Regions from separate parts of the Arthrobacter sp. TRD_SC_6 genome, predicted to be linked through region 1. Evidence: riboswitches for the same ligand, from Rfam matches in the RefSeq annotation. Region 1 holds a riboswitch; the other holds the start of a gene.
What was found. Region 1 has a riboswitch for cyclic di-AMP ahead of ACWA1U_RS13490 (LysM peptidoglycan-binding domain-containing protein). Riboswitches for the same ligand answer to the same signal wherever they lie in the genome.
Positions count from the first base shown of each region.

Region 2: another riboswitch for cyclic di-AMP. It lies ahead of ACWA1U_RS07295 (M23 family metallopeptidase); the one in region 1 lies ahead of ACWA1U_RS13490 (LysM peptidoglycan-binding domain-containing protein).

Region 1 is NZ_CM143953.1:2,844,663-2,849,067, forward strand. It holds gene ACWA1U_RS13485 (NAD-dependent epimerase/dehydratase family protein) at 1-865, shown strand, start outside; gene ACWA1U_RS13490 (LysM peptidoglycan-binding domain-containing protein) at 928-1,815, opposite strand; cyclic di-AMP (ydaO/yuaA leader) riboswitch at 1,824-1,996, opposite strand; gene ACWA1U_RS13495 (YtxH domain-containing protein) at 2,126-2,407, opposite strand; gene mutM (bifunctional DNA-formamidopyrimidine glycosylase/DNA-(apurinic or apyrimidinic site) lyase) at 2,496-3,539, opposite strand; gene rnc (ribonuclease III) at 3,603-4,343, opposite strand; gene rpmF (50S ribosomal protein L32) at 4,401-4,405, opposite strand, start outside.
Region 2 is NZ_CM143953.1:1,490,509-1,494,913, reverse strand. It holds gene ACWA1U_RS07300 (NlpC/P60 family protein) at 1-667, opposite strand, end outside; cyclic di-AMP (ydaO/yuaA leader) riboswitch at 673-827, opposite strand; gene ACWA1U_RS07295 (M23 family metallopeptidase) at 985-2,205, opposite strand; cyclic di-AMP (ydaO/yuaA leader) riboswitch at 2,210-2,372, opposite strand; gene ACWA1U_RS07290 (metal-dependent transcriptional regulator) at 2,492-3,217, opposite strand; gene serC (phosphoserine transaminase) at 3,478-4,405, shown strand, end outside.

The DNA of each region.
Region 1 (4,405 bases):
TGGAGCCGAAGACTCATTAGGCCAGCTAAACGACCCTGAAGCCGCGCGGCGCGCGGTTGATGGCGTGGATGCGGTGATCCATCTGGCTGCGAAAGTTTCCTTCGCTGGTGACAGGGCAGATTTCGAACGCATCAACGTGCAGGGAACCCGGAGCCTGCTTGATGCAGCGCGCGCGGCCGGTGTCGGGCGGTTCGTCAACGTGTCCTCGCCCTCGGTTGCACACGCCGGGCACTCCCTAGTCGGCGCCGGCGCTCAGCCCGCTGACCCCGTCCGCGCGCGTGGTCATTACGCCGTCACCAAGGCCGCGGCGGAACTCCTGGCCCTCGCCCGGAATGATGACGGCGGCATGGCGGTCACCGCCGTGCGCCCGCACATCGTATGGGGCCCGGGTGACACGCAACTGGTCGAACGTGTGCTGACCCGGGCGCGTACCGGACGGCTTCCGTTGCTCGGGGGTGGAACGGCCCTGGTGGACACCACGTACATTGATAACGCTGCAGGTGGCATTGTCGCAGCGCTGGCCGCCATTGACCGGGTGAGGGGCCTTGCCCTGGTTATCACCAACGGTGAGCCGCGGCCGATTGGGGAACTGCTTGCCAGGATCTGCCTGGCCGGTGGGGTTCGGGCGCCACAGTTGTCCGTGCCCGCCTGGCTGGGACGAGCAGCCGGATCCGCTGTGGAGAAAGTGTGGCGCGGGGCTAACGCGGACGGCGAGCCCCCGATGACGCGCTTCCTTGCCGAACAGCTCTCCACCGCACACTGGTTCGACCAGCGGCAGACCCGTGACCTGCTTGGCTGGACGCCGGGAGTGAGCCTCGATGAAGGCTTTGCCCGCCTTGCCGCGCACTACGGCGGGCGGGTCTAGTCGGGATTGCATGCGAAAAGGGAGGACCAGTTTCCCGATCCTCCCTAGCCGCACTCTGATAATTAGACGCGCACGAAGAACGCTCCGGGCAGGTCACTCAGTGGGTGCTGCATGGTGAGGTTTGCACCGTTCATGCCGCTGCTGATGACCATTCCGCCGCCTGCGTAGACACCTACGTGACCACTGGTGATGACCAGGTCGCCTGGAGCAGGTGAACTTACCCGCGTGCCCAGCGAAGCGAACTGCATGGGTCCAAGATCTCCCGTGCCAAGTGCGATCTCGACCAGGCGGGTGCAGTCCTGGATAGCTCCGGCATTCAACTGGGCCTGTGCTGAGGCGAGAACACTTGCACCGGTGGCACTGCCTGCACTGTCAGCAACGGTGATGTTGCTTGAGGCGGTGGTGATTCCCATTGTGCTGGTGTCTGCGGGCGCTGGAGCCGGCGCGGGTGCCGGCACTGGCGCTGCCTGCACCCAGGTGTCCGCTTGAGGAGCGGCAGGAGCTGGTGCCGCTGCTGCGCTGCCGGAGAGGCTGATGACCTGACCGGGGTAGATGACGGAATCCCAGCCAAGGCCGTTGGCTGCGAATAACGCATCAAGGCTGACTCCGTAGTTCGAAGCGATGGCACCGAGGGTGTCACCGGAGCGCACCGTGTGGGTCGGCGCGCTTGCTGCCTGTGCGGCGGCCGGAGCCGGAGCGGCAGGTACTGGAGCTACCGCAGCCTGCACGGACACCTGCGCGGTGGCCTCAGCAGCCTGGAACGAGCCTTCTGAAGCAGTGGTGCCGGCACTTGCCGGCAGGGCTGCTCCGAACATGAGCCCCGACGCTGCCACAACGGCAGCGGCTGGACGGCCGACCGTTCCGGCGTGGGTGCTGACCGCTTTCGAAACGATCTGCATAGTGCTTGGGGAAGTTGCGCGGTGGCGCGCGATATGACGGTTTTTGGACACGGAAAGGGCCTCTCCCAGTGCCTGCGGAGTTAGCTGTCGGATTCGGATGGGAGCCACCCGGACGCGCGGAAAACTTTGCGTCTTTACCCCTAGGGCTTCGGGAATGAAGCCCGCTATCTGGTTCCCCCGCTCCTGTCGGATGTCTAGCGAACGGGCCCCCCGACAGCGACAGGATTAGGCAATCTGCCAGGAGGAAGCCGGGCTTAGGAACCCGGCTTGATATCAACGGTACATTCCATTGGTTGAAATGTCACGTTTTGATCACGAGCACAGCATGCTGTCAATTCGCTGCAAGAAGCCTCGACACAAACTAGATCTTGTACTGATCCGTGGAGTCCTTCGGCTTGTCTTCACTGCCGGAGCGGTGCATGGCTTCCTGCGCCTTCTTCAACGCCTGCTCCGCCTGTGCCTGCACCTCGGGAGCCTTGGCCTTCACAGCCTCGGTGGCGTCAGTCACCGTTTCCTGAACCTTCGGGTTGTTCCACAGATCTTTGGCCTTGACCTTGATCTGCTCGTAACTCGCGCGTCCTGCGCGGGCACCCAGCACGTAGCCTGCAGCCATACCAGCGGCGAAAACCAGCTTGTTCTTCATTGCATTGCTCCTGAGGTCTTGAGGCGTCTTTGAGGACATTCAATCAACGAACCTAGTCAGCTTACTTAGCTTTGTCACGTTTGGCGTGTCACCAGCGGCCGTTCCGGGGCCTAGGTTGGCATTGTGGACAGTAGTAGGACGAGCGGTTCATGAAGAGATCCCGGCGAATCCGGGATTCGAGGCCAGCTTCGGCGCAACGGCGGCATGGAAGGCCCTCCCTTCCGTAGGCGTTGAGCGAGCGTTCGAAGTACCCCGACGCACCGTTGACGTTGACGTACAGGGAGTCGAAACTTGTGCCGCCCGCCTCGAGAGCGCGCTCCATCACTGACCGGCAGGCGCCGATCAGCCGGACGACCTCGGGGCGGCGGATGGTGTCCGTGGCCCGCGCGTAATGAAGCCTGGCCGCCCACAGCGCTTCATCTGCGTAAATGTTGCCTACCCCGGAAACCAGTGTCTGGTCCAGGAGCGCGCGCTTCAAACCTGTCCTGCGCGTCTTCAGTCGTAGGAAGAAACCATCGAACGAGAACGCGGGATCCAGCGGGTCCCTGGCGATATGCGACGCAGCCAGCGGCACGAGCGCCTCGGGGAGCTCTCCCTGCCCGCCGGGCATACCGTCGGCAGTGGTAACCAGGTCCGTAACGAACAACCCGCCAAAAATGCGTTGGTCCACGAACCGAAGCTCCGAGGGAAGGGCGGCGCCCCCGGATACCTGCGAAAGCTGCAGCCGCACCTTGAGGTGCTTCTCATCCGGCTGCGCGGCGTCCTCGACCAGGAGTTGCCCACTCATTCCCAGATGCGCCATCAGGGCGACTCGGGCCCGGCCTGCTCCCCCAGGCTGCGACTCTTCCGGCCCCCAAGAATCCACGCCGGACGACAGCGGGACCTGGCTGGCGTCGTCGTCCTCGCCATCGTCGTAGTCCGAAGGTGCAGCCAAGGGCATCCAGAGGAACTTGCCGCGGCGCACCGCGTCGGTGATTGTCGCCCCCAAAAGGTTCCCGCGGAAGTCCTCCGCGCCAAGGGCGTGGCGACGGATGGAACGCGGGTCTATAACGTCAACCGCTTCGATGGTCCGGCCCCGCACCCAGCGGACGAGGCCGCGCCGTACCACCTCGACTTCGGGAAGCTCAGGCATCGCCGGAACTTCCAGGCGGAACTGACGACGTCAGTGTGGCCGTTGGAGTTAGCACTGCCGACGTCAGGGCTGGGAGCGGGAACCGGCCGGTTCGCCGGATCGAGGCTGAAGGGCGGTTGCTTCCTCAGTTATGCTGAGGAGCTTCCAGGAGGCGGCAGCGGCTTCCTGCTCGGCTTCTTTCTTGGACCGTCCGGCGCCGGACCCGTAGGTTGTGCCCCCGATGACGAGCACAGCCTCAAAGCGTCTGTCGTGATCGGGGCCGAAGCCGGTGACCCTGTAGTCGATAACGCCCATGCGTTCCGCGGCGGCGATCTCCTGGATGTTGGTTTTCCAGTCGGTCCCTGCGCCCAGCGCGGCGGCGTCTTCAAGGACGGGGCCAATGAGCCTCATGACCAGGCATCGCGCCGGTTCCATCCCGTTGCTGAGGTAGGTCGCGCCGATGACAGCTTCCATGGTGTCGGCGAGGATGGAGGACTTATCCCAACCGTTGGTAAGTTTCTCCCCCTGGCCCAAAAGGATGTGCGGCCCCAGCTCGATCCGGCGTGCAACGGCTGCAAGCGCACGGGTGCTGACGACGGCGGAACGACGCTTGGCGAGCTCACCCTCGGACAGGCCGGGGTTGTCGCGGTAGAGGGCATCCGTTACGGACAGGCCGAGCACCGCGTCACCGAGGAACTCGAGGCGCTCATTGGTGGGGATACCGCCCTGCTCGTAGGCATACGAGCGGTGCGTGAGGGCAAGACGAAGCGTCCCGGCATCAATGATGACGCCGAGACGCTTCGAAAGATCTTCTATATTTTCCACGCCAGGCGACGCTTCCGATCAATGCTGCGGGCGCCGGAGAACCGGCACGTGCAGCAATTAGA
Region 2 (4,405 bases), 1.4 Mb from region 1:
CGGGAGCGGGACTGGAAACGACCGATCCGAAAGCGAAGAAGTCGCTCGGAGCGATGTCGCCGACCGACTTGCCGATCGAGCGGAGAGCGTTCTCGACCATCGCGGTGCAATCCTGTGCAACGCCGATCTGCGAGTATGCCGATCCAACGAGCGCTGCGCCGATTCCGCTGGCGGAAGGTGCTTCGACTGGCTCCGGAGCTTCGATGGGGGCTGCTTCGGCCTCGACTGCGGGTGCTGCCTCAACCTCGACTGCAGGTGCTGCCTCAACGGCAACCGGTGCGGCCTGGAGTTCTGCAACGGGTGCTACCTCGATAGCCTCGGCCTGAACTGCGACAACCGGCGCCGCTTCAGGAGGCGCTTCGACGACCGGAGCTGCCACGGCTGCAACGGCTGCGCGCTCGAAGGTCACGGTTGCATCAGCAGATGCGGTGACGATTGTGGATTCGACGGTGCTCAGGGTCTTCACGGCCTGAGCGGAGCGCTGTGCTTCACCTGCACCGTGAGCCGGGAGTCCGGCGGTGAGGACCAGTCCGGAAGCTGCGACGATGACCGCTGCCTGCCGTCCGACTGATCCGGCGTTCGAGGAAACCGCCTTCGAAATTGCTGCGAGCGAGCTTGTGTGAGCCGGAACCGCACGATGGCGTCCGAGCGCAGAGCTATTTGACACGTTGAGTTGCCTCTCCCTACGCCTGCGAGGTGAGCTGTCGGATTCGGATGGGAGTCACCCGGCCGCGGATTATGATCCAGCGACTTAACCCCAAGGACTTCTTGCGAAGCCCACAATTGGTTCCCCCGCCTCTGCCATGCGATTGTTGCGAACGGACCTCGGGCAGTGGCAGAGCTAGGCGATCTGCTCGAGAGTGCCAAACCCCCTACGATTTGGCACGAGTTGAACGGTACATCAGATCGGTCGGTATGTCACATTCCGATCACGGAACGGTGTGTCTGAGGTTACGAAACGTAACCGGACACGGTGTGCGGTGGCTACAGCCAGCCCAGCGGGTCGACGTTTTGGCCCTCAATCATGACCTCGAAGTGGAGGTGGCATCCGGTCGACGCGCCCGTGCTGCCAACCCGGGCAATGACCTCGCCCCGTCCGACAGCCTGGCCCACGGTCACGTCCATTGCGGAGAGGTGGTTGTAGGTGGTTTCCAAGCCGTTACCGTGCTCAACGACTACCCTGTTGCCTCCGCCGTAGCCATGCCAGCCAGCGAACGTCACAGTGCCCGCGGCAGCGGCCTTCACGGACGTCCCGCAGGCCTCGCTCATGTCCTGGCCGGTGTGGAGCTCGCCGGCGCCCGTGATGGGGCTGATGCGGTTTCCGAAGGGTGAAGTCATCACCACGTTGTCCAGGGGAGGCTCCAATGATCCCCTCGACTCGGCCGCGACGATCTTGCTTCCGGATGCAGCCACGATCTCCGCGAGCTTTGCGTCAGGGTCGAACCTGCCGTGCAGGGCAGCGCGGTCAAAGGTAACCTCGGCGCTCATTGCGGCCTGGATCGGCGCTTCGGCAACTGGCTCGGATTGGGAGGCCTGCTGCAGGTCGGTTGGTCCAACCGCTGCTGTAGTTGGGATTGCCACTGTCAGGACCATGCCCGACGCCGCAGCAGCTATGGCCACCTTCTGGCTCAACCCAGTGAAGGAGATATCGCGACGCGCAGTAACGGCACGACGGCGGCGCTCACGGCGCTGCGCGTCCCTTGGCAACATTCCGGTGGCGGGAGCGGTGTAGCCGTTGCGGGCGGCGCGGCGGCTCAGTGGGACAACGACCGTGCAGTCCGTGGCCTGCACTATGACCTCAGGGGCATCAATGAAGGACGCAGCGGCGCTGGACTTAGCAGCGGGCATAGCGTTTCGTGGCGGGACAACGGGTGCAGGTGGCCGGGCGATGGTGGCCGCAGGCCTGGGGAGGGACGCCTGAACGGGCTCGATGGAGGCCTGCCCGGTGGGAGTTGCTGCGAAGAGTTCCAGCGCATTCTCGACCCCGGGTTCCAACGCAGCGAGCGTGACGGCGCGTTCGGCGAGGGCACGGCGGCGCTCGGCGGAGGTGGCTGGCATCGCGGCGGAAGATACAGCAGTGGAGGCCAGAGACGTTGCCTGGTCGGCAGCTACCCGTGCCGCGCGTTCACGCCGGTGGGCGTCGCGTGGCCGCACTTCAGCAACCGGGGCACTGGCACGGCGGCGCCCAGTAGCGGTGTTAGACAAGGAAACCCTTTCTCATTTGCTGCCTGCGAAGTTAGCTGTCGGATTCGAGTATGAGAAAACTCGGCTCAGCCAGATACATCCTTTTGAGCTTCACCCCAAGGCCACCAAATCAGGTGACCACTGGTGGGTCCTCCGCCCCTGTCAATAAGTCTCAGCACGCAATCCGCAGACAGGGCTAGGCAAGCGGATTGGGTAACGCCGAAGTATCAGCGTCAGTTTTCCACTATAGAGCAGGCAACGCAGAAGTGATCATTCCGTTACCAAACTGTGGATAACCTGCGCCTATTCAGCGGAGGCCGGAAGAAGTGACAGGCGCCTCTTGAACGGATACGAAGACATGCGAGGCTACCTCCGGTGGCAATTCAAGCGCTCCCTGCACGCCCGGCACACGCACAGACACGTAGTCGCCAACCACTTCCAGGCTTAACGAAGCCCCGGGGCGCAAGCCGCCTTCATCGAGTTGCATCAGCAATTCGGGGTCCACCTGAATCGGCTCGGCAAGGCGCTTGAGCGTGACCGCCGAGCCCGCACTGTAGGTGGCCATCGCCTGCGTCAGGCTGAGGACGCCTGGCATGGGCTGTTCAGAGGGCTCCCCGCCAATTGCCTCCAAGCCGGGAATCGGGTTGCCGTATGGGGACTCCTTCGGCTGTCCAAGCAACTCATAGAGCCGGCGCTCCACGCGCTCACTCATGACGTGCTCCCAGCGGCACGCTTCATCGTGCACGTACGCCCAGTCAAGGCCAATGACATCGGAGAGCAATCGCTCAGCCAGCCGGTGCTTGCGCATCACTTCAGTGGCCTTGCGCCGCCCGAGTTCAGTCAGTTCCAAGTGTCGGTCTCCGGTGACAATGACAAGGCCGTCGCGTTCCATCCGGCCGATTGTCTGGGAGACAGTTGGTCCCGAGTGCCGCAGGCGCTCTGCGATGCGAGCCCGCAGCGCGACGATGTTTTCCTCTTCCAGTTCCAGAATGGTCCGCAAATACATCTCGGTTGTGTCGATGAGGTCCGTCATGCGGGTTCAGCTCCTAGGCCCTGGTGCGGGTTTAGCGTCGATTGCACGGCTTGGGGGTTCCCGCTCGCTGGTTCGCCGTCGTCATCCCTACCGCCACACAAGGTTAACCTATCCGCCGGTCCTTGTTCCGATTGTTCCGGGCAACACCCGAAACCGTTGCAGCGGTTCAGCGGAAATGGGTCACAATGTACTGCCCCTGTGGACGCTGGTGCAGAATGGGTCTCGACCCCAACACTGCCGTGAACCGTCCTGGAGCGACTATGAGCAATACACCTGACATCCGCATCCCCACTGAGATCCTGCCCAAAGACGGGCGGTTTGGCGCCGGGCCCTCGAAGGTGCGCAGCGCCCAGGTTGACGCCCTGGTTCGGGCGGGCGGCACACTGCTCGGGACCTCCCACCGGCAGGCGCCGGTCAAGAACCTGGTGGGCTCAGTCCGCTCCGGACTCATGGATTTCTTCCAGGCACCCTCGGACTATGAGGTTGTGCTCGGCGTCGGCGGTTCAACAGCGTTCTGGGATGTTGCTTCGTTCGGGCTGGTGAACGCAAAGGCACAGCACCTGTCCTTTGGCGAGTTCGGATCCAAATTTGCATCCGCCACTAACAAGGCGCCGTTCCTTGGAGACTCGACAGTCATCAAGGCCGATCCCGGAACCCGCCCGCAGCCCGCTGCCGAGTCCGGCGTCGACTTCTATGCCTGGCCGCAGAACGAGACCTCCACCGGCGTCGCGGCCCCCGTCCACCGGGTTGACGGAGCCGACGACGGCGCGCTCATAGCCATCGATGCGACGTCGGCGGCCGGCGGCCTTGCCGTCGATGTGTCCCAGGCGGACGTCTATTACTTTGCACCGCAGAAAAACTTCGCCTCCGACGGTGGCCTTTGGCTTGGGCTGTTCTCCCCCGCCGCGATAGAGCGTGCCGCCTCGATCAAGGCGTCCAACCGTTGGATTCCGGACTTCCTGGACCTGCAGACAGCCATCGACAACTCCCGGCTGAACCAGACCTATAACACCCCCGCTCTTGGCACCCTGGTCACGCTCAACGAACAGATTGAGTGGCTCAACGGCAACGGCGGCCTCGACTTCGCTTCGAGCCGCACCGCTGACTCCGCCGGGCGGGTTTACAGCTGGGCGGAGCAATGCGCGGTTGCCACCCCGTACGTGTTGGATCCGGCGGACCGGTCGAACG